2 regions of the Streptomyces sp. NEAU-sy36 genome follow, and region 1 is predicted to be linked to the other one. Evidence: predicted binding sites of a transcription regulator. Region 1 holds the regulator's gene; the other holds the start of a gene.
The links. The regulator HrcA, encoded in region 1, represses chaperone genes, less so after heat shock. The targets are predictions, from matches to a motif close to TTNGCACTCNGNNNNNCNGAGTGCNAA.
Positions count from the first base shown of each region.

Region 2: a site for HrcA is predicted at 4,903-4,929, ahead of groES (co-chaperone GroES). Genes of this name have one in related genera too.

Region 1 is NZ_CP058977.1:1,195,099-1,210,673, forward strand. Features, by position in the region: gene HZZ00_RS05360 (long-chain fatty acid--CoA ligase) at 184-2,058, shown strand; gene HZZ00_RS05365 (SpoIIE family protein phosphatase) at 2,240-4,060, shown strand; gene hemW (radical SAM family heme chaperone HemW) at 4,104-5,336, shown strand; gene HZZ00_RS05375 (DUF3097 domain-containing protein) at 5,437-6,246, opposite strand; gene HZZ00_RS05380 (MBL fold metallo-hydrolase) at 6,281-7,003, opposite strand; gene hrcA (heat-inducible transcriptional repressor HrcA) at 7,167-8,183, shown strand; gene dnaJ (molecular chaperone DnaJ) at 8,184-9,320, shown strand; gene HZZ00_RS05395 (nitronate monooxygenase) at 9,660-10,733, shown strand; gene HZZ00_RS05400 (16S rRNA (uracil(1498)-N(3))-methyltransferase) at 10,730-11,476, shown strand; gene HZZ00_RS05405 (VOC family protein) at 11,496-11,888, shown strand; gene HZZ00_RS05410 (hypothetical protein) at 12,003-12,542, shown strand; gene HZZ00_RS05415 (S41 family peptidase) at 12,588-15,575, shown strand, end outside.
Region 2 is NZ_CP058977.1:7,565,882-7,581,456, reverse strand. Features, by position in the region: gene HZZ00_RS33130 (LacI family DNA-binding transcriptional regulator) at 1-608, shown strand, start outside; gene HZZ00_RS33125 (LCP family protein) at 720-1,769, shown strand; gene HZZ00_RS33120 (methyltransferase domain-containing protein) at 1,817-3,010, opposite strand; gene HZZ00_RS33115 (polysaccharide deacetylase family protein) at 3,102-4,043, shown strand; gene HZZ00_RS33110 (polysaccharide deacetylase family protein) at 4,063-4,869, shown strand; gene groES (co-chaperone GroES) at 5,076-5,384, shown strand; gene groL (chaperonin GroEL) at 5,508-7,136, shown strand; gene HZZ00_RS33095 (DUF3293 domain-containing protein) at 7,169-7,729, opposite strand; gene HZZ00_RS33090 (ester cyclase) at 7,841-8,293, opposite strand; gene HZZ00_RS33085 (SDR family oxidoreductase) at 8,370-9,143, opposite strand; gene HZZ00_RS33080 (MOSC domain-containing protein) at 9,206-9,874, opposite strand; gene HZZ00_RS33075 (LysR family transcriptional regulator) at 9,954-10,856, shown strand; gene HZZ00_RS33070 (WhiB family transcriptional regulator) at 10,964-11,293, opposite strand; gene HZZ00_RS33065 (response regulator transcription factor) at 11,675-12,286, shown strand; gene HZZ00_RS33060 (sigma-70 family RNA polymerase sigma factor) at 12,994-13,581, shown strand; gene guaB (IMP dehydrogenase) at 13,710-15,212, shown strand; gene HZZ00_RS33050 (GuaB3 family IMP dehydrogenase-related protein) at 15,319-15,575, shown strand, end outside.

The DNA of each region.
Region 1 (15,575 bases):
GCCGCCCAGGGGCGCGAGCGCGGGGAAAGAGACAGGCCGAAGCCCCTTACGCAGCGGGCACTCGCGCCTTACCCTGATGCCTGCTCGATAGTTACTCGCGAGTTAAACAAGCCCGAACACCACCGTGAGTTAACCCAGCCGCACCGAGTACCAGCCGCGCTGTCGCGGGCCCCGGAGGATGTCGTGAGCGACACACAGACCCTGATCGAGAACCGTCCGCCGTCCGTCGCGGCCCTCTTCCTGGAGCGCGTGGCGGCCACACCGGACGCCGAGGCCTACCGCTACCCGGTGCCGCCCGCGTCCGGCCAGGGGCCCGACGACTGGAAGTCGCTGAGCTGGGCGGGGGCGGCCGAGCGGGTCTACGCCATCGCGGCCGGTCTGATCGAGCTGGGCATCCAGCCCGAGCAGCGGGTGGCGCTGGCCTCCTCCACCCGGGTGGAGTGGATCCTCGCCGACCTCGGCATCATGTGCGCCGGCGGCGCCACCACCACGATCTACCCGCAGACCAACGCCGACGAGTCCGCGTTCATCCTCTCCGACTCCGAGAGCCGGGTGCTGATCGCGGAGGACGCCGCGCAGGTCGCCAAGGCCGCCGAGAAGCGCGCCGAGCTGCCGGAGCTGACCAAGGTCGTCGTCATCGACCCGGCGGGCGTGGACGGCGACGACTGGGTGATCACCCTGGACGAGCTGGAGAAGCGCGGCGCGGCCCATCTGGAGCAGCACCCGGAGCTGATCAAGGAGCGGGTCGGCGCCCTCGCCAAGGACCAGCTCGCCACCCTCATCTACACCTCCGGCACCACCGGCCGCCCCAAGGGCGTGCGCCTGCCGCACGACAACTGGTCGTACATGGCCAGGGCCATCTCCGCGACCGGGCTGCTCGGCCCCGACGACGTGCAGTACCTGTGGCTGCCGCTCGCGCACGTCTTCGGCAAGGTGCTCACCTCCGGGCAGATCGAGATCGGTCACGTCACCGCCGTGGACGGCCGCGTCGACAAGATCATCGAGAACCTGCCGGTGGTGCGGCCGACCTACATGGCCGCGGTGCCGCGCATCTTCGAGAAGGTCTACAACGGCGTCGCCGCCAAGGCCCGCGAGGGCGGCGCGGCCAAGTACAAGATCTTCCAGTGGGCCGCCGAGGTCGCCCGCGAGTACGCCAGGACGGAGCAGGACAACTTCCGGCGCACCGGCAACCGCACCGTGCCCTTCGGCCTGGCCGCCAAGCACAAGGTCGCCGACACCCTCGTCTTCGCCAAGATCCGCGAGGCCTTCGGCGGCCGGCTGCGCGCCTGTGTCTCCGGCGCGTCCGCGCTCGCCCCGGAGATCGGCTTCTTCTTCGCCGGCGCCGGCATCCACATCCTGGAGGGGTACGGCCTCACCGAGTCCTCCGCGGCCTCCTTCGTGAACCCCGGCGAGGCCTACCGCACGGGCACGGTCGGCAAGCCGCTGCCCGGCACGGAGGTGCGCATCGCCGACGACGGCGAGATCCTGCTGCGCGGCCCGGGCATCATGCAGGGCTACCACAAGCTGCCCGACAAGACCGACGAGGTGCTGGAGTCCGACGGCTGGTTCCACACCGGTGACATCGGCGAACTCTCGCCCGACGGCTATCTGCGCATCACCGACCGCAAGAAGGACCTCATCAAGACCTCCGGCGGCAAGTACGTCGCCCCGGCGGAGGTGGAGGGCCAGTTCAAGGCGGTCTGCCCGTACGTCTCCAACATCCTCGTGCACGGCGCCGACCGGAACTACTGCACCGCCCTCATCGCCCTGGACGAGGACGCGATCATGGAGTGGGCGAAGGAGAACGGCCTGGAGGGCAAGCCGTACGCCGAGGTCGTCGCCGCCCCGGCGACGGTCGAGATGGTCGACGGCTACGTACAGCAGCTCAACGCCGGGCTCCAGCGCTGGCAGACCATCAAGAAGTTCCGGCTGCTGCCGCGGGACCTCGACGTGGAGCACGGCGAGATCACGCCGAGCCTGAAGCTGAAGCGGCCGGTGGTGGAGCGGGAGTACAAGGAACTCATCGACGAGATGTACGCCGGGACCCGCGAGAAGTAGCGGACGCGGGAGCCGCGGCGGGACGCGGGGGAGCGGCGGGGCGGGCGGGGCCGAAAGGAAGGGAGCGCTCGAAAGGCGCCGCCTTTCAGTCCCGTCGTAGCACGGTTCTCGGCCAGGAGTGGGCAGTTCGGTGACTTCACGCTTATGCGTGACGCCCTTCTGTCACCCTGGCCGCATGGACATGGCGGCCATACCCACCCAGTGGGAGACCGAGGGCCGGGGCGCCGGGGCGCGCGGCCACGTCACGCTGCCCGGCAGCCCGGTCGCGCCGGGCTCGGCGCGGGCCCTGGTGCGGGCCGCGCTGGCCGAGGCGCCCGGAGTCGCGCCCCGGCTGCTGGACGACGCGCTGGCGGTCGTCAGCGAGCTGGTCACCAACTCCGTGGTGCACGCCGGCACCGAGATGGACCTGGACTGGTGCCTGGAGGAGGACGGCGCGTTCGTGGTCGAGGTCGGCGACCGGCACCCGGCCCGGCCGCCGCGCGACGCGACCGCGGGCGAGCCGCCGTACGAGATCCCGGAGTACGGGCGGGGGCTGCGGCTGGTCGGCGCGCTCGCCGAGTCCTGGGGTGTCACCTACCGCACCGGCGCCAAGTCGGTGTGGGCCAGGCTGCCGCCGGGCGGCAAGGAGACCCCGGCCGGCGCCCGGGATCAGGACGCCCTGGAGGTCGCCGAGGACCTGGCCCCGCAGGCGCAGCGCGCCGACAGCGACCGGGACTGGCTCGGCCGGGGCGCGCTGTCCTTCCTCGCCGAGGCCTCCGACCTGCTCGCCGGGCAGCTGGACGAGAACCTGGTCACGGCCCTCACCGGCCAGCTGATCGTGCCCCGGCTCGCCGACTGGTGCGCGGTGTGGCTGGAGGACGAGGCGTCGGCGCGCGGCGGGTCGTACGACGGCCCCGCCCGGGTCTGGCACGCCAGCGAGAACCGCATCGAGGAACTGCGCGGCGCGCTGGAGAAGGAGCCGCCGCGGACGGGGGACGCGGTGGGGTTCGGCCCCGAGCCGTACCCGTGGCCCGGCGCCTCGCTCGGCCCGCAGGGCGCCGACGGCACGGCGCTGGCGTACCGGCTGGTCGCGGGCGGGCGGCCGCTCGGCACGCTGGTCATCGGGCGGTGCGGGCTCACGCGCTTCCCGGACGAGATCACCGGGCTGGTCGAGGACCTGGCCCGCCGGGTGGCGCTCGCCATCGGCGCGGCCCGGCAGTACGCCCGCCAGGCCACCATCAGCGCGGTGCTCCAGCGGGGCCTGCTGCCCGGCGCCGTCGCGGAGATCCCCGGGATGAGCAGCGCGCTGGTCTACGAGCCCTGCGACAAGAGCGGGCCCAGCGGCGACTTCTACGACCTGTTCCCGGCGGGTGACGGCCGCTGGTGCTTCGCCATCGGCGACGTGCAGGGCAAGGGTCCGGAGGCGGCGGTCGTCATCGGCCTCGCGCGGCCCTGGCTGCGGCTGCTGGCCCGCGAGGGCTACCGGGTGGCCGACGTGCTGGACCGCCTCAACCAGCTCCTCCTGGACGACGCCACCGAGGCGGCGGACGCCGCGGCCCGCGCGCTGGTGGTCGCCGACGGCCTGGCCGTGGCGCCAGGGGAGGGCCCGCAGACCCGCTTCCTGTCCTTGCTCTACGGCGAGCTGATCCCGTTCGACGGCGGGGTCCGCTGCACCCTGGCCTCCGCCGGGCACCCGCTCCCGCTGGTCCTCGGCCCCGACGGCGCCGTGCGCACCGCGGCCCGCCCGCAGACCCTGCTCGGCGTGGTCGAGGACGAGACCTACGTCAGCGAGACGCTGGACCTGCTGCCCGGCGACAGCCTGCTGTGCGTCACCGACGGGGTGACCGAGCGGCGCTGCGGCTCCCGCCAGTTCGACGACGCCGACGGCCTCGCCGACGCCCTGGCCTCCTGCGCCGGCCTCACCGCGGAGGAGATCGCGGAAAGGATCCGCCACCTGGTGCACACCTTCGGCGAGGCCCCGCCGGAGGACGACCTGGCGCTGCTGGTGCTCCAGGCGGGATGAGACGGCGGCCGGGGGAGCGCGGCGGTGCTGGACAATGGGTCGTATGCCTTCCGCACTCCCCGACGGTGAGCCCGTTCCCGACGACGGCGCGTTGCCCGCACACGCGCTCGCCGGGGCGGTGGAGCGTCCGCTCGGTTTCTATCTGCACGTGCCGTACTGCGCGACCCGCTGCGGCTACTGCGACTTCAACACCTACACCGCGACCGAGCTGCGCGGCACCGGCGGGGTGCTCGCCTCCCGCGACAACTACGCGGACACCCTCACCGACGAGATCCGGCTCGCCCGCAAGGTGCTCGGCGACGATCCGCGCCCGGTCCGCACGGTCTTCGTCGGCGGCGGCACGCCCACCCTGCTGGCCGCCGACGACCTCGTACGGATGCTGGCGGCGATCCGCGACGAGTTCGGGCTGGCCCCGGACGCCGAGGTCACCACGGAGGCGAACCCCGAGTCCGTCGACCCCGCCTACCTCGCGGCCCTCCGGGAGGGCGGCTTCAACCGGATCTCCTTCGGCATGCAGAGCGCGAAGCAGCACGTGCTGCGGGTCCTGGACCGCACCCACACCCCCGGGCGCCCCGAGGCGTGCGTGGCGGAGGCGCGTGCGGCGGGCTTCGACCACGTCAACCTCGACCTGATCTACGGCACCCCGGGCGAGAGCGACGACGACTGGCGGGCCTCCCTCCAGGCGGCGATCGGCGCCGGCCCCGACCACGTCAGCGCCTACGCGCTCATCGTGGAGGAAGGCACCCAGCTCGCCCGCCGGATCCGCCGCGGCGAGGTCCCGATGACCGACGACGACGTGCACGCCGACCGCTATCTGATCGCCGAGGAGACGCTCTCCGCCGCGGGCTTCGCCTGGTACGAGGTCTCCAACTGGGCCACCTCCGCGGCCGGCCGCTGCCTGCACAACGAGCTGTACTGGCGCGGCGCGGACTGGTGGGGCGCCGGGCCGGGCGCCCACTCGCACGTGGGCGGCGTCCGCTGGTGGAACGTCAAGCACCCCGGCGCCTACGCCGCCGCCCTGGCCGCGGGCCGCTCCCCGGGCGCCGGCCGCGAGGTACTGACCGCCGAGGACCGCCGCGTCGAGCGCATCCTGCTGGAGCTCCGGCTCCGCGAGGGCGCGCCGCTGGACCTGCTGAAGGAGGCGGGCCTCACGGCCGCGCGCCGGGCCGTGGCGGACGGACTCCTCCAGGAGGGCCCCTACGCCGAGGGCCGCGCCGTGCTCACCCTGCGCGGCCGGCTGCTCGCCGACGCGGTGGTGCGGGACCTGGTGGACTGACCACCCCGACGGCCTGGTGGACCGATCCGCCCGGCGACCCGGAGGACCGGGCCACCCGCCCCCGGAGGGGTCAGGCCAGGCGACCTGGTCCCCGGAGGGGTCACGCCCCGCCGCCCGTGACGAAGTCGATCAGCTCCTCCACGCGTCCCAGCAGCTCCGGCTCCAGGTCCTTGTAGGAGCCGACCCGCTTGAGGATCGCCTGCCACACCGCGCCGGTGTTGTCCGACGGCCAGCCGAGGGCGCGGCACACGCCCGTCTTCCAGTCCTGGCCGCGGGGCACGGCGGGCCAGGCGGCGATGCCCAGGGAGGCGGGTTTCACCGCCTCCCAGATGTCGATGTAGGGGTGGCCCACGACCAGGGCGTGCTCGCTGGTCACCGACTCGGCGATGCGCCATTCCTTGCTGCCGGGCACCAGGTGGTCCACCAGGACGCCGAGCCGGGCGTCGGGGCCGGGGCCGAAGTCGGCGACGATCGAGGGCAGGTGGTCCACGCCCTCCAGGTACTCCACGACCACGCCCTCGATGCGCAGGTCGTCGCCCCAGACCTTCTCGACCAGCTCGGCGTCGTGCCGCCCCTCGACGTAGATACGGCCGGCGCGGGCCACACGGGCGCGGGCGCCGGGCACCGCGACCGAACCGGATGCCGTGCGGGCGGGACGGGCCGGGGCGGCGGCGGGGCGCACGAGGGTCACCGGGCGGCCCTCCAGCAGGAAACCGCGGGGCTCCAGCGGGAAGACGCGGTGCTTGCCGAAGCGGTCCTCCAGCGTGACCGTGCCCGCCTCGCAGCGGATCACCGCGCCGCAGAACCCGGTGCCGGGCTCCTCCACGACCAGGCCCGGCTGCGCGGGCACCTCCGGCACCGGCTGGGACTTCTTCCAGGGCGGGGTGAGGTCGGAGGAGTACTGGCGCATTCGGATGACGATAGGAGAAGAGCGGGGCGGGCGCTCACGACACGCCGAAACGGGCGGCCAGGGCGTCCCGTTGGCGCCGTACGAAGGCCGCGTCCACCACCGCTCCGTGACCGGGCACGTACAGCGCGTCCTCGCCGCCCAGCGCCAGCAGCCGGTCCAGCGCGGCCGGCCAGCGGGACGGTACGGCGTCCGGGCCCGCCTGGGGCTCGCCGGACTCCTCGACCAGGTCGCCGCAGAACACCACCTCTCGCTCGCCCGGCACCAGGACCACCAGGTCGTGGGCGGTGTGGCCGGGGCCGACGTTGGCCAGCAGCACCTGGCGGCCCCCGCCGAGGTCCAGGGTGCGCTCCCCGGAGACCAGGTGCCGCGGCGGGACCAGCGCCAGCGCCGCCTCCTCCGCGTCCGCCGCCGGCAGCCCGTGGTGGACGGCGTCGTGGCGCAGCGCGTCGCGCTCGCCGGCGAGCACCGCCTCCGCGCCCACCGCCGCGTACACCGCCGCCCCCGCGAACGCGGCGGCGCCGAAGACGTGGTCGAAATGGGCGTGGGTCAGCGCGAGATGGGTCACACGGCCGCCCGCCAGTTCCTCCGCCGCCGCCCGCAGCCGCGCCCCCTCGCCCAGGCTCGACCCGGCGTCCACCATCAGCGCCGTGTCCGCGCCCAGGACCAGCCCCGCCGTGCAGTCCCAGCCCGGCAGGCGGCACCGCCCGACCCCCGTGGTCAGCCGCTCCCATCCCCGCTCTTCCCAAGTCACCGTCATACCGCGACGCTAGCCCCACGAGCGGTCACGGGGGCACCGACCTTGCCCGGTGCGTACCCCACGGCCGTACACTGGGCCGGGGAACGCTGGCACTCGCACGCGAAGAGTGCCAGGCGCCCGAACCGAGGGACAGAAGGGGACGACGTGCTGGAGGTGCGCGCGAATGCTGAGTGAACGCAGGCTTCAGGTGTTGCGCGCCATCGTCCAGGACTACGTCGGCACCGAGGAGCCGGTCGGGTCGAAGGCCCTGACCGAGCGGCACAACCTCGGCGTCTCCCCGGCCACCGTGCGCAACGACATGGCGGCCCTGGAGGACGAGGGGTTCATCGCCCAGCCGCACACCAGCGCGGGGCGCATCCCCACCGACAAGGGCTACCGGCTGTTCGTCGACAAGCTCGCCGGCGTCAAGCCGATGACCGCGCCCGAGCGGCGCGCGATCCAGAACTTCCTGGACGGCGCCGTCGACCTCGACGACGTGGTGGCGCGCACGGTACGGCTGCTCGCGCAGCTGACCCGGCAGGTCGCCGTCGTGCAGTACCCCTCCCTGACCCGGTCCACCGTGCGGCACGTGGAACTGCTCGCGCTCGCCCCGGCGCGCGTGATGCTGGTGCTGATCACGGACACCGGCCGGGTCGAGCAGCGGATGGTGGACTGCCCGGCGCCGTTCGGCGAGGCGTCCCTGGCGGATCTGCGCGCGCGGCTGAACAGCCGGGTCGCGGGCCGCCGGTTCGCGGACGTGCCGACACTGGTCGAGGACCTGCCGGACGCCTTCGAACCCGAGGATCGGGGTACGGTCTCCACGGTGCTCTCCACTCTTCTGGAGACACTGGTCGAGGAGAACGAGGAGCGGCTGATGATCGGCGGCACCGCCAATCTCACCCGTTTCGGACACGACTTCCCCCTGACGATCCGGCCCGTCCTGGAGGCGCTGGAGGAGCAGGTCGTGCTCCTCAAGCTCCTCGGCGAGGCGAAGGATCCGGGCATGACCGTGCGCATCGGGCACGAGATCGCCCACGAAGGACTCAACTCAACCTCCGTGGTGTCGGTGGGCTACGGTTCGGGCGGCGAGGCGGTTGCCAAGCTCGGCGTGGTCGGACCGACCCGCATGGACTACCCGGGAACGATGGGAGCGGTACGCGCAGTGGCACGGTACGTCGGACAGATCCTGGCGGAGTCGTAAGTGGCCACGGACTACTACGCCGTTCTCGGCGTGCGCCGCGACGCGTCGCAGGATGAGATCAAGAAGGCGTTCCGCCGGCTCGCGCGCGAGCTGCACCCGGACGTCAACCCCGATCCGAAGACCCAGGAGCGGTTCAAGGAGATCAACGCCGCTTACGAGGTGCTGTCGGACCCGCAGAAGAAGCAGGTCTACGACCTCGGCGGAGATCCCCTCTCGCAGTCCGGCGGCGCCGGCGCGGGCGGCTTCGGAGCCGGTGGCTTCGGCAATTTCTCCGACATCATGGACGCGTTCTTCGGCACGGCGTCGCAGCGCGGGCCGCGCTCGCGCACCCGGCGCGGCCAGGACGCGATGATCCGGATCGAGGTGGAGCTGGACGAGGCGGCCTTCGGGACCACCAAGGACATCCAGGTCGACACCGCGGTCGTCTGCAACACCTGCAACGGCGAGGGCGCGGCTCCGGGCACGTCCGCGCAGACGTGTGACATGTGCCGCGGCCGCGGCGAGGTCTCGCAGGTCACCCGGTCCTTCCTGGGCCAGGTCATGACCTCGCGGCCGTGCCCCCAGTGCCAGGGCTTCGGCACCGTGGTGCCGACCCCGTGCCCGGAGTGCGCCGGCGACGGCCGCGTCCGCTCGCGGCGCACGCTGACGGTGAAGATCCCGGCCGGTGTCGACAACGGCACGCGGATCCAGCTCGCGGGCGAGGGCGAGGTCGGCCCCGGCGGCGGTCCGGCCGGCGACCTGTACGTCGAGATCCACGAGCTGCCGCACAGCACCTTCCAGCGCCGCGGCGACGATCTGCACTGCACGGTGACGATCCCGATGACCGCGGCGGCCCTCGGCACCAAGGTGCCGCTGGAGACTCTGGACGGCCTGGAGGAGGTCGACATCCGGCCCGGCACCCAGTCCGGCCAGTCGATCCCGCTGCACAACCGGGGCGTCACGCATCTGCGCGGCGGCGGCCGGGGCGACCTGGTCGTCCACGTCGAGGTCCAGACGCCGACCAAGCTGGACCCCGAACAGGAGCGCCTGCTGCGCGAACTCTCCAAGCTGCGCGGCGAGGAACGCCCCCAGGGCCAGTTCCAGCCGGGGCAGCAGGGCCTGTTCTCGCGGCTGAAGGACGCGTTCAACGGTCGCTGACGCCGCTGTCCGGAGCCGTGGCCGGGGGACCGGGGGTCGTCCCCCGGGCGGGCACAGCCGGCCGGGGCAGCAGGGTCTGTTCTCGCGGCTGAAGGACGCGTTCAACGGTCGCTGACGCCGCTGTCCGGAGCCGTGGCCGGGGGTCCGGGGGTCGTCCCCCGGGCGGGCACAGCCGGCCGGGGCAGCAGGGTCTGTTCTCGCGGTTGAAGGACGCGTTCAACGGGCGCTGACCGGGCCGGGACGGCGGACGTCCGCGGCGCGCTGACCGGGCGCGTAGTGGAATATGCCGATGCGGACGCCCGATTCGGACTTGTTCGGAGGACGTGACACCATGCGGTCATGTCCTCCGCACTGACCGATCTTCTCCCCCACCCGATCGTGCAGGCACCCATGGCGGGCGGCGTCTCCGTGCCGGAGCTCGCCGCCGCGGTGTCCGGGGCCGGCGGGCTCGGGTTCCTGGCCGCCGGGTACAAGACCGCCGACGGCATGTACCAGGAGATCAAGCGGCTGCGGGGACTCACCGACCGCCCCTTCGGCGTCAACGTGTTCATGCCGCAGCCGGAGCACGCGGAGAGCGGCGCGGTGGAGGTCTACGCCCATCAGCTCGCCGGCGAGGCCGCCTGGTACGAGACCGAGCTGGGCGATCCGGACGGCGGCCGCGACGACGGCTACGACGCCAAGCTCGCCGTACTTTTGGACGACCCGGTACCCGCGGTCTCCTTCCACTTCGGCGTGCCGAGCCCCGAGGCGCTGGAGCGGCTGCGGCGGGCCGGCACGGTCACGCTGGTCACCGCCACCACCGCCGAGGAGGCCCTCGCGGTGGAGCGGGCCGGAGCGGACGCGGTGATCGCCCAGGGGGTGGAGGCCGGCGGCCACCAGGGCACCCACCGGGACATCGCGGAGAACGACGGCACCGGCATCGGACTGCTGTCGCTGGTCGCCCAGATCCGCGAGGCCGTGGGCATCCCGGTCGTCGCCGCGGGCGGCATCATGCGCGGCAGCCAGATCGCCGCCGTCCTCGCGGCGGGCGCGAGCGCGGCCCAGCTGGGCACCGCGTTCCTCGCCACGCCCGAGTCCGGTGCCCCCGCGGTGCACAAGGAGGCGCTGACCAATCCGCTGTTCGCGCGCACCGAGCTGACCCGCGCGTTCTCCGGGCGCCCGGCACGCGGACTGGTCAACCGCTTCCTGCGCGAGCACGGCCCGTACGCGCCCGCCGCCTACCCCGAGGTCCACCACCTCACCTCCCCGCTGCGCAAGGCCGCCGCCAAGGCCGGGGACGCGCAGGGCATGGCACTGTGGGCGGGCCAGGGCCACCGGCTGGCCCGGGACCTGCCCGCCGGGCGGCTGGTCGAGGTGCTCGCGGACGAACTCGCCGAGGCCCGCGCCGCGTTGGCGAAGGACGGTGCCCGGTGACCGCCCCGGTCTTCGTCGTCCCCGGCTTCGACGCGGACGGCGGCCGGTACGTCCTGGACGGCCCCGAGGGCCGGCACGCGGTGTCCGTGAAGCGGCTCCAGCCCGGCGAGGAGGTCGTGCTCACCGACGGCGCCGGGCGCTACGCGGTGTGCGAGGTGATCGGCAGCGAGGGCAAGGACCGGCTGCTCGTCCACATGAGCGGGATCCACGAGGAGGCCGCGCCGAGCCCCCGGATCACCGTCGTCCAGGCCCTGCCCAAGGGCGACCGGGGTGAGCTGGCCGTCGAGACGATGACCGAGGTCGGCGTCGACGCGATCGTGCCGTGGCAGGCCGCGCGGTGCATCACGCAGTGGAAGGGCGACCGGGGCCTCAAGGCGCTCGGCAAGTGGCGGGCCACCGCCCGCGAGGCCGGCAAGCAGTCCCGGCGGGTGCGTTTCCCCGAGGTCGCGGACGCGGCGACGACCAAGCAGGTGGCCGCGCTGCTCGCCGATGCGGACTTCGCCGGGGTGCTGCACTCCGACTTCGAGCACGTCAGCGAGCCGCTGGCCACGGCCGAGCTGCCCGCGCGGGGCGAGATCGTACTGGTCGTCGGCCCCGAAGGGGGCGTCTCCCGCGACGAGTTGGCGCTGTTCGAGGAGGCGGGCGCGAAGGCGTACGTGCTGGGCCCCAGCGTGCTGCGCACCTCCACCGCCGGTACCGCCGCGGCGGCCCTGCTGCTGGGACGCACCGGCCGCTGGTCCTGAACCTCAACCGGGAGACTCCGTGGAACTGGCCCAAGTACGCCTGCTGGTCACCGACTTCGCCGCCTGCTACCGCTTCTACGCCGACGTCCTCGGCCTCAAGCCGCAGTCCGGCGCGAGCGAGGGGCCGTACGAGAAGTTCAGTCCGCACACCGGCTCGGCGGGCATCGCCCTCCAGGACCGCGCCATGATGGCCGGGGTGCTGCCCGAACTGGCCGGTGCCGCGACGGGCCACCGCTCCCTGGTGGTGCTGCGGGTGGACGACCTCGACGCCTACTGCGCCGGCCTCGCCGCCCGGGGCGCCACCCTCCTGCACGGCCCCGCCCCGATGACCGACCGCATGCGCGTGGCCCACCTCAAGGACCCCGAGGGCAACCTGGTCGAACTCCAGGAGTGGCTGCTGCTGCGCGGCTGACACCCCGGGCGCCGCGACCGGCCGGGGCCCCGGTCCGGGACGCGGGCCGCCGAACGGGTGAGTGATCGGGCGCGGGCTTCCGGCGCGGCCGTGCGCGGTGGCAGTCTGCCGTGCATGGGGGCATTCATGTGGATCCGGGCCCGGCGCCGGGCGATCGGCGTCGCCGCACTGGTGCTCGCCGGCGCGGGCGCCCTGGTGGCCTGCGAGCCCGATCAGCTCGGGCCGGCGACCGTCGCCTACACCACCGACGGCACGGCGACCGCGGAGCTGACCCGGCAGCACGTCGACGTCGGCTGGCTGACCTGCGGCGGCGACCGGGGCGGCGGTGCCGCGGTGGCGGCGTCCGCGCCGGGCGCGAGCGCCGTGGTCGCCGTCGACTGCCAGGGCGAGACCAGGGACCGCCGCAGGATCACCGTCAACGGAGAGGTGACCAGGGCCGTCGACGGCGCCTGTGTGCGCGGGGACCTGCGGGCCAGGGTGGGCGGCAGACAGGTGTTCCACGTCAGCGGGCTCGGCGACTGCGGTGCCGCGCCCGGCCCGGCGTACCGGCCGTCGTACACCCCCGTCGACCCGCGCCCCGCCGTGACGGTCACCGTCACCCGCACCGTCTGGTGCACGGGTGATCCCGCCTGCCCGCCGGCCCAGGGCAAGTGATCGGAAAAGGACCCGCGAACGGCGTCCGCTGCGTATGGTGACGGGGTGACTCAGGGCGCTTCGACAGGAACCTCCGGCTACCTCCGATTCCCGCACCTGCACGGCGACTTGGTGACCTTCGTCGCCGAGGACGACGTCTGGCTGGCCCCCCTCGACGGGGGCCGCGCCTGGCGGGCCAGCGCGGACAACGTGCCCGTGGACCACCCCCGCATCTCGCCCGACGGCACCACCCTCGCCTGGACCTCCACCCGCGACGGCGCCCGCGAGGTGCACATCGCCCCCGTCGAGGGCGGCCCCGCCAAACGCCTGACCCACTGGGGCAGTTCGCGGACCCAGGTGCGCGGCTGGACCCCCGCGGGACAGGTCCTCGCCCTGAGCACCGCCGGTCAGCCCAGCCTGCGCCGCTCCTGGGCCCGCGCCGTCCCGCTCGACGGCGGACCCGCCGCCACCTTGCCCTACGGCCCGGTCGGCGACGTCGCGTTCGGCCCGCACACCGTGCTGCTGTCCGCCCCCATGGGCCGCGAGGCCGCCTGGTGGAAGCGCTACCGGGGCGGCACCGCGGGCAAGTTGTGGATCGACCGGGAGGGAACCGGGGAGTTCGTCCGGCTGCACGAGGAACTGGACGGGAACATCGAACACCCCGGCTGGGTCGGCGACCGCATCGCCTTCCTCAGCGACCACGAGGGCACCGGCGCCGTGTACTCCTCCCGCGCCGACGGCTCCGACCTGCGCCGCCACTCGCCGCTCGACGGCTTCTACGCCCGCCACGCCACCACCGACGGCACCCGCGTCGTCTACTCCAGCGCCGGCCGGCTCTGGCTGCTGGACGACCTCGACGGCGCGACCCCGCGCCCCCTGGACATCCGCCTCGGCGGCCCCCGCGTGGACCTCCAGCCCTTCCAGACGAGCACCTCCCGCTGGTTCGGCTCGGCCGCGCCCGACCACACCGCGCGGGGCAGCGCGGTCGCCGTGCGCGGCACCGTCCACTGGGTCACCCACCGCGCCGGGCCGGTGCGCGCGCTCGCCGCCGAACCCGGCGTCCGCGCCCGGCTGCCCCGCACCTTCCGCGCCGACGGCGAGGAATGGGTGGTGTGGGTGACCGACGCCGAGGGCGAGGACGCCCTGGAGTTCGCGCCCGCCACCGGCCTCGCCCCCGGCGCCACCCCGCGCCGGCTGGCCGCCGGACGGCTCGGCCGGGTCCTCGCGCTCGCCATGGCGCCCGACGGCAGCCGCGCCGCCGTCGCCTCCCACGACGGCCGGCTGCTGCTGGTCGAGCGGGAGACCGGCGAGGTCCGCGAGGTCGACCGCAGCGAGGACGGCGACGTGCGCGACCTGGCCTTCTCGCCCGACTCCGCCTGGCTCGCCTGGAGCCATCCCGGCCCGCGCCCGCTGAGCCAGCTGCGCCTCGTCCACACCAGCGACCTGACCGTCAGCGAGGCCACCCCGCTGCGCTTCCGGGACCACGCGCCCGCCTTCACCCTGGACGGCAGGCACCTCGCCTTCCTCTCCAACCGCTCCTTCGACCCGGTCTACGACGAACACGCCTTCGACCTGGCCTTCGTGGAGGGCACCCGGCCCTACCTGATCACCCTCGCCGCCACCACCCCCTCCCCGTTCGGGCCGCAGCGCCACGGCCGTCCCTTCGAGACCTCCGACAAGGAGGAGACCCCGGACAGCGAGGGCGTGCCCACCACCCGGATCGACCTCGACGGGCTCGCCGACCGCATCGTGCCCTTCCCGGTGGAGGCCGCCCGCTACTCCCACCTGCGCGCCGCCAAGGACGGCGTGCTCTGGCTGCGGCACCCGCTGCACGGCGTCCTCGGCGCCTCCCGCGCCACCCCCGACGACCCCGACCCGCACACCGAGCTGGAGCGCTACGACCTCGTCCAGCAGCGCCTGGAGCACCTGGCCGCGGACGCCGACCGGATCGAGGTCAGCGGCGACGGCAAGCGAGTGCTGCTGTGGACCGACGGCAAGCTGAAGGTCGTCCCCAGCGACCGGCGCGCCTCCGCCGACGAGGACAGCGACTCCAACATCACCGTCGACCTCGGCCGCATCCGGCAGACGATCGACCCCGCCGCGGAATGGCGGCAGATGTACGAGGAGACGGGCCGCATCATGCGGGACAACTTCTGGCGGCCCGACATGGGCGGCGTCGACTGGGACGGCGTCCTCGACCGCTACCGTCCCGTCCTCGACCGCATCGCCACCCACGACGATCTGGTGGACCTCCTGTGGGAGGTGCACGGCGAACTCGGCACCTCGCACGCCTACGTCATCCCGCGCGGCGGCTACGGCGGCGGCCCCCGCCAGGGTCTGCTCGGCGCCGACATCTCCCGCCACGAGGACGGCAGCTGGCGCATCGACCGCATCCTGCCCAGCGAGACCTCCGACCCCGAAGCGCGCAGCCCGCTCGCCGCGCCCGGCGTCGCCGTACGCCCCGGGGACGCGATCCTCGCCGTCGCCGGCCGCCCGGTCGACCCGGTGACCGGCCCCGGCCCGCTGCTGACCGGCACGGCCGGGCGCCCCGTGGAACTCACCGTCTCGCCCTCCGGCGGCGGCGAGGCCCGCCACGTCGTCGTGGTCCCGCTCGCCGACGAGGAGCCGCTGCGCTACCACGACTGGGTCGCCGGCCGCCGCGCCCACGTCCACGAGCGCTCCGGCGGCCGCCTCGGCTACCTGCACGTGCCCGACATGCAGGCGCCCGGCTGGGCCCAGCTCCACCGCGACCTGCGCGTCGAGGTCGCCCGCGAGGGCCTGATCGTGGACGTGCGTGAGAACCGGGGCGGCCACACCTCCCAGCTCGTCGTGGAGAAGCTGGCCCGCCGGATCGTCGGCTGGGACGTGCCGCGCGGCATGCGTCCCGAGAGCTACCCGGGCGACGCCCCGCGCGGCCCCGTCGTCGCCGTCGCCAACGAGTTCTCCGGCTCCGACGGCGACATCGTCAACGGCGCGATCAAGGCCCTCGGCATCGGCCCGGTCGTCGGCACCCGCACCTGGGGCGGCGTGATCGGCGTCGACAGCCGCTACCGC
Region 2 (15,575 bases), 6.4 Mb from region 1:
GGTCCATCCCGTTCGTGGTGGTGGACCCGGCCGGCGACCCGGGTCCGGACGTGCCGTCCATCGGCGCCACCAACTGGCAGGGCGGCCTGGCCGCCACCCGCCATCTGGTCGAGCTGGGCCACACCCGGATCGGCGCCATCAGCGGGCCCACCCGGATGATGTGCAGCCGCGCCCGGATCGACGGCTACCGCGCCGCCATGGAGACGGCCGGGCTGCCCGTCGACCCCTCGCTCGTCCTGGACGGGGACTTCCACCACGAGGCCGGCTACCGCCTGGGCCTGGAGCTGCTGCGCCGCCCCGACCGGCCCACCGCGATCTTCGCCGGCAACGACCTCCAGGCGCTGGGTCTCTACGAGGCAGCCCGCGAGCTGGGGCTGCGCATCCCCGAGGACCTCAGCGTGGTCGGCTTCGACGACCTGCCGGTGGCCCGCTGGGTGGGTCCGCCGCTGACGACCGTGCGGCAGCCGCTGACCGAGATGGCCGAGGCGGCGGCCAGGCTGGTGCTCGAACTGGGCAGCGCGCAGGAGGAACGGGCAGCCACCCGGCTGGAGTTGGCCACGAGCCTGGTGGTGCGGTCGAGCACGGCACCGGTGCGGCCGACGGAGTGACCGAAATTTTCGGCACCGGTACCGGGGCGCCTCCATGAATATTCCGGAAGAAAACCAAATCGTGATGCTTCAGCTAACGGTCCGCTAATAATTCGGACCTATGTTCCTGTCGTGACGCGACACGAGGAGCACGGCGACGCGGACATACGCGTGCGCCGGCGATCGAGAACGCTGCGGATCGCCGGTCTGACCCTGGCGACCGCCCTGGTGCTGGCCACGGCCACCGCGGGCTATGCGTACTGGCATCTCAACCACAACATCAGAAGCGTCGACATCAACAGCGCGCTCGGCGACGACCGTCCGGCCCCCGCTCCGGCCGCGAGCGCGTCCTCGGCCGCCGCGCCGCTCCCGTCCGGCGCCCTGAACATCCTGGTCCTCGGCTCGGACTCGCGCAGCGGCGAGGCCGACAAGGAACTGGGCGGCGGCGACAGCGAGGGCGCCCGCTCGGACACCGCGATGGTGGTGCACATCGACGCGGGCCGCACGGCCGCCACCGTGGTCAGCATCCCGCGCGACACCCTCGTCACCCGCCCGTCCTGCCCGCTGCCCTCCGGCGGCGCGACGGCGGTGGCGTACGGCTCCATGTTCAACAGCGCCTTCTCGGTGGGCGGTCCGGTGTGCGCGGTGAAGACGGTCGAGTCGGTCACCGGTGTGCGCATGGACCACTTCGTCGAGATCGACTTCGCCGGTTTCGCGAGACTGGTGGACGCGCTCGGCGGGGTCGACGTCACCACGAGCCAGGACATCGACGACGACAAGAGCCACCTCCATCTGAAGGCGGGCCCCCACCACCTCGACGGCAAGCAGGCGCTGGCCCTCGCGCGCACCCGGCACGGCATCGGCGACGGCAGCGACCTGGGCCGCATAGGTCTCCAACAGCTTTTGGTGAAGGCCCTGTTGGAACAGATCTCCGGCACGGACCTGCTCACCGACCCGGCCAGGCTCTACCGGGTCGCCGACGCGGTCACCGCGAGCATCACCACCGACACCGGCCTGGACTCGCTCGCCGAACTGACCAGCCTGGGCAAGAGCCTGAAGGGGCTGAGCGCCGACCACGTGAAGACGGTGATGATGCCGGTCGTCCAGGCACCCTCGGACCCCAACCGGGTGATCGCGAAGGAGCCGGACGCGCAGGACCTGTGGGAGTCCCTGCGCCGCTGATCCCGTGACCGGGGGCCTGCCGGGGACACGGGCCGCCGAACGGCCCGTCAGGGGGCCGCCGGCGGCCGGGCGGGACCGCCGATCAGCATCGTGGGCGCGCCCGCCACCCGGGTCAGGAACACGGTCGCCGCGTTGGGCCCCTGCGGCTTGACCTTGCGGCGCAGCTCTTCCGGCTCGACCGCCGACCCCCGCTTCTTCACGGTCAGCGTGCCGACCTCGCGCTCGCGCAGCAGCGCCTTCAGCTTCTTCACGTTGAAGGGGAGCCGGTCGGTGATCTCGTAGGCGGTGGCGTACGGAGTGGGGTGCAGCGCGTCGGCGGTGATGTAGGCGATGGTCTCGTCCAGGAGCCCCCCGCCGACCTCCTCGGCCACCTCGGCGACCAGGTGCGCGCGGATCACGGCGCCGTCCGGCTCGTACAAGTACGGTCCGACCGGCCGGACTCCGGGATCCGGCAGCCCCCGTCCGAGCAGTGTGCGCGGGCCGGGCAGCAGGGTGGCGCGCACCGCGCCCGGCGACCCGGTGCCGAACCAGAGCACCGCCTCCTTCACATCGCCGCCGTCGGAGATCCACTCGGCCTCGGCCTCCGGGGGCACCGCCTCGTGCGGCACGCCCGGGGCGATCTTCAGCGCGGCGTGCGGTGCCCGGAGCGCGGCGGACACCGCCCACGACAGGGGCGGCGAGTACGCCTCGGGATCGAAGATCCTCCCGCCGCCCCGCGCCGAGGTGCCCCGTCGCGCGGGATCGACGAACACGGCGTCGTACCCGGCGGTGTCCACCTCGGTGACGTCGGCCTCGCGCACCTCGATCAGGTCGGCGAGCCCGAGGGCCTCGGCGTTCGCCCGCGCCACGGCCGCCGTCAACGGGTCCCGGTCCACGGCGAGCACCCGGATGCCGGCCCGCGCCAGCGCGATGGCGTCCCCGCCGATCCCGCAGCACAGGTCCGCCACCGAGGTCACCCCGAGATCGGTCAGCCGCCGCGCCCGGTACGCCGCCACACCGGCCCGCGTCGACTGCTCGACCCCGTTCGGGGTGAAGAACATCCGCTCCGCGTCCGCCTTCGCGAACTTGGCCGCCGCCCGCTGCCGCAGCCGGGCCTGGCCGAGCGCGGCCGACACCAGTGCGGCCGGGTGGTCGCGGCGCAACCGGGTGGCGACGGCCAGTTCGTCGGCCGGGGCGGTGTCGCGGACCTCTTCGAGGAGGGCCCGGCCTTCGGGGGTGAGGAGGGGAGCGAGGTCGTTCACCGGGTCATTGTGGGCCAGTCGGTGGATGGTGCGCCTCCGGGCGGCGTTGTCGGCCGGGGTGCGGGGGCGGGGCCTGCGAAGATCCAGCACCATGCGACTAGTAGTACAAAATGACAAAAATCGGGTACGGGACGCTCGGAGCCGGTCGCGCGGGCGGGGCCTCGCCCTCGGCTGCGGCGCCGCGGTCCTCGCCTCCACCGCCCTCGTCACCGGCTGCTCCGACGCCGGTTCCCCCGCCCCGCGCCCGGCCGCGGGCCAGGGCGGTGCCGCCGCCCACGCCCCGGACGCCCGTGCCGCGCGGGCCGCGGAACACGCCCGGCTGGTCGCCGCGGCCAAGAGATGGGGCCTGGACGAGGTCCCGCTCTCGCCCCCGCCGCCACCCGCGAAGAAGCCCCGCATCACCGCGCGCGCGGGCTTCGAGGTGGACCACCAGGAGGACTGGGACCTGCCCCCCGTCTTCACGACCGTCCCCACCGCCGACAAGGTCGTCTTCCTCACCATCGACGACGGCTCGGAGAAGGACCCCCGGTTCCTGGAGATGATGCGGGACCTGAAGATCCCCTACACCGCGTTCCTCAGCGACTACCTGGTCAAGGACGACTACGGCTACTTCCGCAAGGCCCAGTCCTACGGGAACTCCGTCAACAACCACACCCTGCACCACCCCTACCTGCCGGGGCTGTCCTACGACGAGCAGCGGCACGAGATCTGCGACATGCAGGACATCATGCAGAAGCAGTACGGCAAGCGCCCCACGCTCTTCCGCCCGCCCTACGGCAACTACAACCAGGACACCCTGGTCGCCGCCAAGTCCTGCGGCATCAAGTATGCGCCGATCTGGAACGAGGAGGTCTACGTCGACCACTGGGAGTTCCGCGAGGACGACCAGCAGCTGCGCCGCGGCGACATCGTGCTCACCCACTTCCGGGGCCGCGGCGACTGGGACGGCACGATGGTCGACGACATGCGCCGCTTCCTCAACAAGGTCACCCGCGAGGGCTATGCCGTGGCCCGCCTGGAGGACTACCTGTGAGCCGGCCGGGGGACCCCAGGTGAGCCGACCGGGGGAGGGCCGGCGGGCGGTCCGCGAGCGGCGCGGCCCGGGCCGCGCCGCGGCCGGTGCCGTGGCGCTGTGCTCGCTGCTCCTGCTCGTGGGCTGCGCCCAGTCCGTCGACCCCATCGAACGGCTGGGCAGGAAGGCGGCCGAGGGTGTGCACCCGCACGCCCCCGCGTCCCTCCAGCCCTACCGCCGCTGGGGCCTGACCGCTCCGCTCGCCCGTCCCCCGGTGCCCGCCGCCCGCCCCCTCGCGGCACGTACGGGCCCCACCCCGCTGCCCCCGGTCGTGGACCACGTCCCCACCCGCGACCGGGTCGTCTTCCTCACCTACGACGACGCCGGGCAGGACCCCGGCTTCACCGCCATGGTCCGCCAACTCCGGCTGCCGGTGAGCCTCTTCGTCCCCGACGGCACCCGGCCGGACGACCTCGCCAGGCTCCGCGCCGCCGGCGCCGCCGTGGAGAACCGCGCCCCCGGCCGCCCACCGCTGGCCGGCAGGCCGTACACCGCCCAGCGCGCCGCGATCTGCGCCCGCCGGGACCGGCTGCGCGCCCGCCTCTTCCGCCCGCCCGGCGGCGCCTACGACCGCACCACCCGGCGCGCGGCGGCCGGCTGCGGCATCACCGCCCTCACCCTCTGGCGCGCCGCCCTGACCCCCGCCGGGCTGACCTATCCCCGGGGTCCCCACCACCTCCGCCCCGGTGACATCGTCCGCGTCACCCCCGGGGCCCCCGCGTCCCCTCTCCTGCGCGGCCTCCAGCGGCGGAACCTGACGGTGGGCCGCCTGGAGGACTACCTGTAGAGGACCGGGAACGGCCGACGCGCCACGACGTCATTGGCACTCCGCTTGACCGAGTGCTAATCGCAGTCATAGTCTCGGCTCTGGCACTCCCCCCTGGAGAGTGCCAACAACGCGACGGGCAGGTCCGGCACCCGCGACGACGGATCGACCTGGTCGCCACCTCAGACAGTTAACCCCGTGAGATCTCCGAAGGGGGAGGTCGGATCGTGACGACCGCCAGCTCCAAGGTTGCCATCAAGCCGCTCGAGGACCGCATCGTGGTCCAGCCGCTGGACGCCGAGCAGACCACGGCCTCTGGCCTGGTCATCCCGGACACCGCGAAGGAGAAGCCCCAGGAGGGCGCCGTCCTCGCCGTGGGCCCGGGCCGGTTCGAGAACGGCGAGCGCCTTCCGCTCGACGTCAAGGTCGGCGACGTCGTCCTCTACAGCAAGTACGGCGGCACCGAGGTGAAGTACAGCGGCGAGGAGTACCTCGTCCTCTCGGCTCGCGACGTTCTCGCGATCATCGAGAAGTAATCACCCCGAGCAAACCTTTGCTTTGAGCTGCGCCCCTGGCCCCCCGCGACCGATAACGAAGCCGGGCGCCCGGGGCGCAGTTCGTCTTTTAACCCACAGATTTCCGAGAGGGCTCCCGCTGTCATGGCGAAGATCCTGAAGTTCGACGAGGACGCCCGTCGCGCCCTTGAGCGCGGCGTCAACAAGCTGGCCGACACGGTGAAGGTGACGATCGGCCCCAAGGGTCGCAACGTCGTCATCGACAAGAAGTTCGGCGCCCCCACCATCACCAACGACGGCGTCACCATCGCCCGCGAGGTGGAGATCGAGGACCCGTACGAGAACCTCGGCGCGCAGCTCGTGAAGGAGGTGGCGACCAAGACCAACGACATCGCGGGTGACGGCACCACCACCGCCACCGTGCTCGCCCAGGCGCTGGTGCGCGAGGGCCTGAAGAACGTCGCCGCCGGTGCCTCCCCGGCCGCCCTGAAGAAGGGCATCGACGCCGCGGTGAAGGCCGTCTCCGACGACCTGCTCGCCACCGCCCGTCCGATCGACGAGAAGTCCGACATCGCCGCCGTGGCCGCGCTGTCCGCCCAGGACCAGCAGGTCGGCGAGCTGATCGCCGAGGCCATGGACAAGGTCGGCAAGGACGGTGTCATCACCGTCGAGGAGTCCAACACCTTCGGTCTGGAGCTGGACTTCACCGAGGGCATGGCCTTCGACAAGGGCTACCTGTCCCCGTACTTCGTGACCGACCAGGAGCGTATGGAGGCCGTCCTCGACGACCCGTACATCCTGATCAACCAGGGCAAGATCTCCGCCATCGCGGACCTGCTGCCGCTGCTGGAGAAGGTCATCCAGGCCGGCTCCTCCAAGCCGCTGCTGATCATCGCCGAGGACATCGAGGGCGAGGCCCTGTCGACCCTGGTCGTCAACAAGATCCGCGGCACCTTCAACGCCGTCGCGGTGAAGGCCCCCGGCTTCGGCGACCGCCGCAAGGCGATGCTCCAGGACATGGCCGTCCTCACCGGCGCCACCGTCATCTCCGAGGAGGTCGGCCTCAAGCTCGACCAGGTCGGCATCGACGTGCTCGGCTCCGCCCGCCGCGTCACCGTCACCAAGGACGACACCACGATCGTCGAGGGTGCCGGCAAGGCCGAGGACCTCAACGGCCGCGTCGCGCAGATCAAGGCCGAGATCGAGAACACCGACTCCGACTGGGACCGCGAGAAGCTCCAGGAGCGCCTCGCGAAGCTGGCCGGCGGCGTGTGCGTGATCAAGGTCGGCGCCGCCACCGAGGTGGAGCTGAAGGAGAAGAAGCACCGTCTGGAGGACGCCATCTCCGCGACCCGCGCCGCGGTCGAGGAGGGCATCGTCTCCGGTGGTGGCTCCGCGCTCGTCCACGCGTCCAAGGTCCTGGAGGGCAACCTCGACAAGACCGGCGACGAGGCCACCGGTGTCGCCGTGGTCCGCAACGCGGTCGTCGAGCCGCTGCGCTGGATCGGCGAGAACGCCGGCCAGGAGGGCTACGTCATCGTCTCCAAGGTCAAGGACCTCGACAAGGGCCAGGGCTACAACGCCGCCACCGGCGAGTACGGCGACCTGATCAAGGCCGGCGTCATCGACCCGGTCAAGGTCACCCGCTCCGCCCTGGAGAACGCCGCCTCCATCGCCTCCCTGCTGCTCACGACCGAGACCCTGGTCGTCGAGAAGAAGGAAGAGGAAGAGCCGGCCGCCGCCGCGGGTCACAGCCACGGCCACGCCCACTGACACGAGACCGGTGAACTCCGGTAGTCGTTAGGTCACTTCGCCCCGTCGCCCTGCGGCGGGGCGAAGTGCTGCCCGGGGGCCGGTCGGAGCGGGCCTCGGCCGGCCGGCCGCGAGCGGGCGCGGCCCCGTGCGGAGGCCGCCCAGCCGCTCACCGACACGGCACCGGTGCCGCACGCGAGGACACGCCAGGCGCCGGGGGTCCAGGCGAAGACCGCGTCCTGCCCGAAGCGGCGGCCCAGTGCGCGCGCCGCGGCGTCGCCCAGCCCGACGACGGCGACGCTCTCCTCTTGGTGCGTACCGCCCGGGTCGCCGCCCGCCGCGGGCCACCGGAGGAGACCGAGGCGACGGACCTCGTCGAGCAGCAGGCGGTGGGCGCGCGCGTTGGCGTCGGCGGACACGGTACGGGCCCCCGGGTTCCAGGCGGTGATCACATGGACGGCCGCGCCGCCTGCCGCTTCCGGGAAGCACCCCTCGGCCGTGCCGAAGGCGCGCGGCTCGACACGGACCGTTCGCCCGGGAAGGCGGATGTCGACGACCGCGGTCCGGTAGTGGTCCCAGTTCCGGGGCGGGACGGTCGCGCCGGTGACGTGCACAAGGGCCTCCTGAAGAACGAAGACCCCCTTACCGGACGCGCAGGGAGATCGGTGGTCGTCCGCAAGATGCCATGATCGCGGCCCCGGTGCAAGAGGTGCCGGACCGCGGTGTCACTGCTCCAACTCGTCCAGCGCGCCCAGCTGTTCCATCAGCCCCAGCTGGTCGTGCTGCCACCAGAGTTCGGTGATCTTGCCGTCGGCGCCGAGGCGGAAGAAGGTCGTCCCGGTCATGGCGACACGGCGGCCGGTGGGGGCGATGCCGAGGAACTCGCCGGTGTGGGTGGCGCGCCAGGTCCAGCGGGCGCAGGCGCGGTCGCCCTGGGCGAGGAGGTCCTCGACGGTGAACGCGGCGTCGAAGGCGGCGTGCCACATGCGGTGCTCGGCGCGGATGTTGTCCAGGCCGATGGTGTCCTGCGGGTTCATCGGGTCGTGGCTGTGCGCGTCCTCGTCCAGCAGGTCGTTGAGCGGGGGTGGCTCACCGGGGGCCGTGAGCGTGGTGAAGAACCGCCGTACGGTGTCCTCGGCCGTCCCTCTGTCCCGCCGTACCGCGTCCAGGTCCGTCATGGCGCCGCCTCCGGCCTCGCTGGTCCCTCCATTTTCCCACCGGACCGCCGACGGCACCCGTTCGCGCGCGGGCCGCCTACCGCGGCCCGTACTTGCGGCCGGTGCGGGAGGTGACGCCGCCCAGCAGCCCGCGCGGGGTGACCTTCACCAGGCCCATCAGCGCCTTGTAGCGGGGGTCCGGGATGGACAGCGACCTGCCCCGGGCCAGGTCGGTGAGGGCCGCGGCGACCAGCTTGTCGGCGTCCAGCCACATCCAGCCCGGGATGTTGTCCGTGCCCATCCCGGCCCGCTGGTGGAACTCGGTGCGCACGAAACCCGGGCACAGGGCCATCAGCCGTACGCCGGTGCCGGCCAGGTCCCGCGCCGCGCCCTGGGTGAACTGCACGACCCACGCCTTGGAGGCGCCGTAGGTGCCGCGGGGCACGAAGGCGGCCACCGAGGCGACGTTGACGATGCCGCCCCGGCCCCGCTCGCGCATCGGCTCGGCCGCCGCCGAGGTCAGCCGCAGCACCGCCTCGCAGTGCACCTTGAGCATCGTCAGCTCGTCCGCCATGGAGACCTCGAGATAGCGGCCCTTGTTGCCGAAACCGGCGTTGTTGATCAGCAGGTCGACCGGGTTCCTGCGGTCGCCGAGCCGGTCGGCGACCGTCTCGATGCCCTTGTCCTCGGACAGGTCGGCGGCCAGCACCTCCGCCTCGATGCCGTGCCGGTCGTGCAGCTCGGTCGCCTGTTCGCGCAGCCTCCTGGTGTCGCGCGCCACCAGGACGAGGTCATGCCCGTCAGCCGCCAGCCGCCGCGCGAACGCGGCACCGATCCCCGCGGTCGATCCCGTAATCAGAGCCGTTGTCATGACCCAAGCGTAGTGACTGCGGGCTTGCGGAGCAGCGGCGTCCACCATGCGGTGACGGGCGCTCAGGGGGTCCGCGCCGCCACGTACTTCCGGGCCGCGGCCAGCGCCTCCGGGTGCAGGGCGTCGGCCGCCGCGAGCAGCCGGGGCAGCAGTTCCCGCTCCGTGGTGGTGGCGCGGAACTCCATCGCCGCGGTCACCCCGTGCCCGGGCCGGTGGACGATCTCGACCGGGTCGCCCGCGCGTATCTCGCCCGGCTCGATCACCCGGAGGTAGGCACCGGTCGCGCCCTTCCGGGTGAACCTCTTGACCCAGCCGCGTTCGCCCAGATGGCCCTGGAAGGTGCGGCACGGGATGCGGCCCGAGGTGACCTCCAGGACCACCGTCGCACCGATCCGCCAGCGCTCGCCGATCAGCGCCCCGGAGACCTCCAGGCCGCCGGTCGTGATGTTCTCCCCGAAGCAGCCGTTGGCCAGCGGGCGGCCCAGCTCGCGCTCCCAGTGGTCCAGGTCCTCGCGCGCGAACGCGTACACCGCCTGGTCGTCACCGCCGTGGTGGCGCAGGTCGCACACCGCGTCCCCGGCCAGCCCGCTCCCGCCGGTGCCCTTGGGGCCCGGCGCGGACACCCGCACCGGCCCGGTCACCGGCCGCTTGTCGATGCCGGTGACGCCCTCCGCCTGGTCCGTGTACGGCACCGGGCGCGGCCGCCCGACGTTCACCGAGAGAAGCTCCATGGCCGAACCGTACGAGATCTTCCTCAAAGCGTCGAGCGATTATCCGGCGACTCCCCCAAGCCTGCCTTATGCTTGAGGGGTGATCGAGGCCCGTCATCTCCGCGTCCTGCGCGCCGTCGCCACCACCGGCTCCTTCTCCGCCGCCGGGCGCGAGCTGGGCTGCACCCAGCCCGCCGTCAGCCAGCAGATGAAGGCCCTGGAGGCCTCGGTCGGCACCCCGTTGCTGGTCCGCACCGGCCGCGAGATGCGGCTGACCCAGGCCGGCGAGGCACTGGTCCGGCACGCCTCCGGCATCCTCGCGGGACTCACCGCCGCCGAGGAGGAGGTCGCCGCCATCGCGGGCCTGCGGGCCGGCCGGGTCCGCCTGGTCTCCTTCCCGAGCGGCAGCTCCACCCTCGTCCCCACCGCCCTGGCCGCCCTGCGCGCCGCCCACCCCGGCACCCGGGTCTCCCTGGAGGAGGCCGAGCCCCCGCGCTCCGTCGAACTGCTGCGCGAGGGCGACTGCGACCTCGCACTGGCCTTCCGCTACGAGGGGGCGGCGGTCACCGAGGACTGGGACGACCTGGTCGTGCGCCCCCTGCTGACCGACCGCCTGGTGGCCCTGGTGCCCGAGCGGCACCGGCTCGCGGGCGCCCGGAGCGTCGCCATCGGGGAGCTGGCCGAGGAGCCCTGGATCGCGGGCTGCCCGCGCTGCCGGGGCCAGCTGGTGGAGGTCTGCGAAGGAGCCGGGTTCGCGCCGCGCATCGACTTCGCCACGGACGACTACCCGGCGGTGGCCGGTCTGGTGGGCGCGGGACTGGGCGTGGCCGTACTGCCGCAGCTGGCGGTGGAGTCGGTACGGCCGAGGGGGGTGCGCACGGTACGGCTGGAGCCGGCGGTGCGCCGGGAGATCGTCGCGCTCACCCTGCCCGACCTGGCGCAGGTGCCGGCGGTGGCGGCGACGCTGGAACAGCTGGGCCGCGCCGCCGGCCGCGCGGGGTAGCGCGGAAGAGGGGTCACAGAGTCGCGGGCACGCGTTCGGCGTGCCCGGAGTGGAGTGGAGACATCAGCGCACCCGACGGGCCGCGGGTGCGATGCAGAAACGTTCCTTCACTGATCCTGGGCGGTGTCGCCGCTGGTGGTCGAGGCAGCCACCAGGCGGTTGCGCGCCCGTCCCATCAACTCTTCGCGCTCATCCTCGGTCAGGCCGCCCCAGACGCCGTACGGCTCGCGCACGGCAAGCGCGTGCGCCGCGCACTCCGCACGGACCGGGCACCTCATGCAGACCTCCTTGGCCGAGTTCTCGCGAGCGCTCCGAGCCGCCCCGCGCTCGCCCTCCGGGTGGAAGAAGAGCGAGCTGTCCACCCCGCGGCAAGCAGCCAGCAGCTGCCAGTCCCACAGGTCCGCGTTCGGTCCGGGAAGGCGGGAGAAATCTGCCATTACGTGACCCCTTGTAGCCGTTCTGGGCGGATACGGTGGCAACGACCGTACATCTCCGGTCTAAGGAGATGTAAATATGACTCATTGCGAATCTAGCCCCGAACACTACGAAACGGGAAGAAAAGCAGCTGAATGGGTCATAGGTTGTGATGAAAAGTTGAGGGTCCGTTGGGCATGTCTGCACCGTGTCGGTGCCCTCACGTAGAGTGCCGATGACGGTATGCAGCCCCGTAACTCTTTCGAGTGACCGTCGTTGAGAGTGCGGAGGCGGTTGAAAAAACAAGGGCTCGGGCAGGCGTCCGAGACGGTCGACCGCACAGGTGACGATTCCGTACCAGCCTGGAGGCTCAAGGTGACGCGCATCAGCTGCGGAGGGCGGTCATGACATCCGTCCTCGTCTGCGACGACTCCCCGCTTGCCCGAGAAGCGCTCCGCCGCGCGGTGGCGACCGTGCCCGGCGTCGAGCGTGTGACGACGGCGGCCAACGGCGAGGAAGTCCTCCGCCGCTGGGGCGCCGACCGCTCCGACCTCATTCTCATGGACGTCCGCATGCCCGGCCTGGGCGGCGTCGAGACCGTGCGCCGGCTGCTGTCCGCCGACCCGGGCGCCCGGATCATCATGCTCACCGTGGCCGAGGACCTCGACGGTGTGGCCCTCGCGGTCGCCGCCGGCGCCCGGGGCTACCTGCACAAGGACGCCTCGCGCGCCGAACTGCGGGCCACGGTGACGCAGGCCCTGGCCGACCCCACCTGGCGGCTGGCCCCGCGCCGGCTCCGCTCGGCCGAGATGGGCGCCGCGCCCACGCTCACCGCGCGGGAGATCCAGGTCCTGGAAGGCATGAGCCACGGACGCTCCAACGCCGAGATCGGCCGCGAGCTGTTCCTCTCCGAGGACACCGTGAAGACCCACGCCCGGCGCCTGTTCAAGAAGCTCGGCGCCTCGGACCGCGCCCACGCGGTGGCCCTCGGCTTCCGCTGGGGCCTGGTCAGGTAGGACGACCCGGCAAGCCCCGCGCGGCAGGTCGCGCGGGGCCGGGCAGCTCTCCCGGGGCGCGCCCGCGTGCTCTCCCGTGCCCGGGTGACCGGCCGGGAGCGGAACCGTGGCCCGAGCCGTCCGGGCGTTCGGCGGACACACCGCGCGATGGCGGAACCGGCCGCGTCGTGACGTACCGGCCGGAGGCTTCCCGCGCGCGGGAGCCGGTGACGGTGCCGCGATGCCGGTGCCGGGCCCGTCGGCTTCCGTGCCGCCCGTGCGCGGCGGCGAGCCCTGCCGGCTGCCCCGCGTCGGCGCCGGCGGTGGTGCCGGGACTCTGGCGGCCGTCCCGCGTCGTGCCGGTGCCGCGACCCTTTCGGCCGCCCGCGCCGGTACCGGTTTCCCGCACCCGTCGGCCTCCCCGACGGGCCTCGGCGTCGGCCGAGGTCACCGCTCCGGAGCCGCCCGGCGGGCACCGCCTACGCTCCCGTCCAAAGGGGTGTTCGACAGGTGCCGGGCGGCGGTGTGCGGGCCGGCCCACCGGACGGGCGCTGCTCGTTTCGGCGCGGATGCCGCATCCTTGAGGTGTGGAGTCTCTCGGGGACGAGTCGGTCGAGCGGAAGGGGAGGGCGCAGGGAATGAGTGCCGGCGCACCTGCTCATAACGCTTCGGTGCACAACCATCAGCACGATGCGACGGACCGGACGGCCACAAGGCACCATGGACCGATGCGCGACGACGAGGCGGGCACGGCCCAGGGGTCGATCGGTGCGCTCGTGCTTCGTGCCGTCGACGGGGACGAGCAGGCCACCCACGATCTGCTCGCGCACGTTCACCCGCTGGCGCTGCGCTACTGCCGCACCCGGCTGTCCCGGCTGCCCGGCGACGCGCGCCACTTCGTGGAGGACCTCGCCCAGGAGGTCTGCGTGGCGGTGCTGCTCGCACTGCCCCGCTACCGCGACACCGGGCGCCCCTTCGAGGCGTTCGTCTTCGCCATCGCCTCCCACAAGGTCGCCGACCTCCAGCGCGCCGCCATGCGGCACCCGGGTTCCACGGCGGTGCCCTCCGACGAGATGCCGGAGCGGCCGGACGACTCGCTCGGCCCGGAGGAGCGCGCCCTGCTCAGCAGCGATGCCGAGTGGGCCAAGAAACTGCTCGCCAACCTGCCCGAGAACCAGCGCGAACTGCTGCTGCTGCGCATCGCGGTGGGCCTCACGGCGGAGGAGACGGGGCAGATGTTGGGAATGTCACCCGGAGCGGTCCGGGTCGCCCAGCACCGGGCCCTCAGCCGGCTGAGAGCGCTGGCCGAGCAGTAGCGGGAACTTCCCGGGAACACCGTATGAACATACGAAGCCGAAGGTGATCTTCCGCCGTGGAATTTGCTGGCCGCGCTTCCCGTTAGCATGGACATCCGCACCGATCAAGGCCATTTGGGGAAGGTGTCATGACTGCCAACGTCGACGGAGTGCCCGGTAAATTCGCGACACTCGGGCTGACCTACGACGACGTGCTGCTGCTGCCGGGCGCCTCCGAGGTGCTCCCCAACGCGGTCGACACCTCGTCCCACATCTCGCGCAACGTCCGCGTCAACATCCCGCTGCTGTCGGCGGCGATGGACAAGGTGACCGAGTCGCGCATGGCGATCGCCATGGCCCGCCTCGGCGGCGTCGGCGTGCTGCACCGCAACCTGTCCGTCGAGGACCAGGTGAACCAGGTCGACCTGGTGAAGCGGTCCGAGTCCGGCATGGTCACCGACCCGATCACGGTGCACCCCGAGGCCACGCTCGCCGAGGCCGACGCCCTGTGCGCCAAGTTCCGCATCAGCGGTGTCCCGGTCACCGACCCGGCCGGCCGTCTGCTGGGCATCGTCACCAACCGCGACATGGCCTTCGAGAGCGACCGCACGCGCCAGGTGCACGAGGTCATGACCCCGATGCCGCTGGTCACGGGCAAGGTCGGTATCTCCGGCCCCGAGGCCATGCAGCTGCTGCGCAAGCACAAGATCGAGAAGCTGCCGCTGGTCGACGACGAGGGCGTCCTCAAGGGCCTGATCACCGTCAAGGACTTCGTCAAGGCCGAGCAGTACCCGAACGCCGCCAAGGACGCCGAGGGCCGCCTGCTCGTCGGCGCCGCCGTGGGCGCCAGCCCCGAGGCGCTGGAGCGCGCCCAGGCGCTCGCCGAGGCCGGCGCGGACTTCCTGGTCGTCGACACCTCGCACGGCCACAACAGCAACGCCCTCAGCTGGATGTCGAAGATCAAGTCCAGCGTGAACGTGGACGTGATCGGCGGCAACGTCGCCACCCGCGACGGCGCCCAGGCGCTCATCGACGCCGGTGTCGACGGCATCAAGGTGGGTGTCGGCCCGGGTTCGATCTGCACCACGCGCGTGGTCGCCGGCATCGGCGTCCCGCAGGTCACCGCCATCTACGAGGCGTCCCTCGCCGCGCGTCCGGCGGGCATCCCGCTGATCGGCGACGGCGGCCTGCAGTACTCGGGCGACATCGGCAAGGCCCTCGCCGCCGGTGCCGACACGGTGATGCTGGGCAGCCTGCTCGCGGGCTGCGAGGAGTCGCCGGGCGAGCTGCTGTTCATCAACGGCAAGCAGTTCAAGTCGTACCGCGGCATGGGCTCGCTGGGCGCCATGCAGTCCCGCGGCCAGGGCAGGTCCTACTCGAAGGACCGCTACTTCCAGGCCGAGGTGGCGTCCGACGACAAGCTGGTGCCCGAGGGCGTCGAGGGCCAGGTGCCCTACCGCGGCCCGCTCTCCAACGTGCTCCACCAGCTCGTCGGCGGCCTGCGCCAGACCATGGGCTACGTGGGCGCCGCCACCATCGCCGAGATGGAGTCCAAGGGCCGCTTCGTGCGGATCACCTCGGCGGGCCTCAAGGAGAGCCACCCGCACGACATCCAGATGACGGTCGAGGCGCCGAACTACAGCGCCAAGTAACCACCAGGCCGTACCGAAGGCGGCCCCGGGGCATCCGGGGCCGCCTTTGTCGTACCCGTCGGCGATACTGGAAGGCGCTGAAACGCATCAGGGAAAGGCCACAGACGTGACTGAGATCGAGATCGGGCGCGGCAAGCGCGGCCGCCGGGCGTACGCCTTCGACGACATCGCCGTCGTCCCCAGCCGCCGTACGCGGGACCCGAAGGAGGTCTCGATCGCCTGGCAGATCGACGCCTACCGCTTCGAGCTGCCCTTCCTGGCCGCCCCCATGGACTCCGTGGTCTCCCCGGCCACCGCGATCCGCATCGGCGAGCTGGGCGGCCTCGGCGTCCTCAACCTCGAGGGCCTGTGGACCCGGTACGA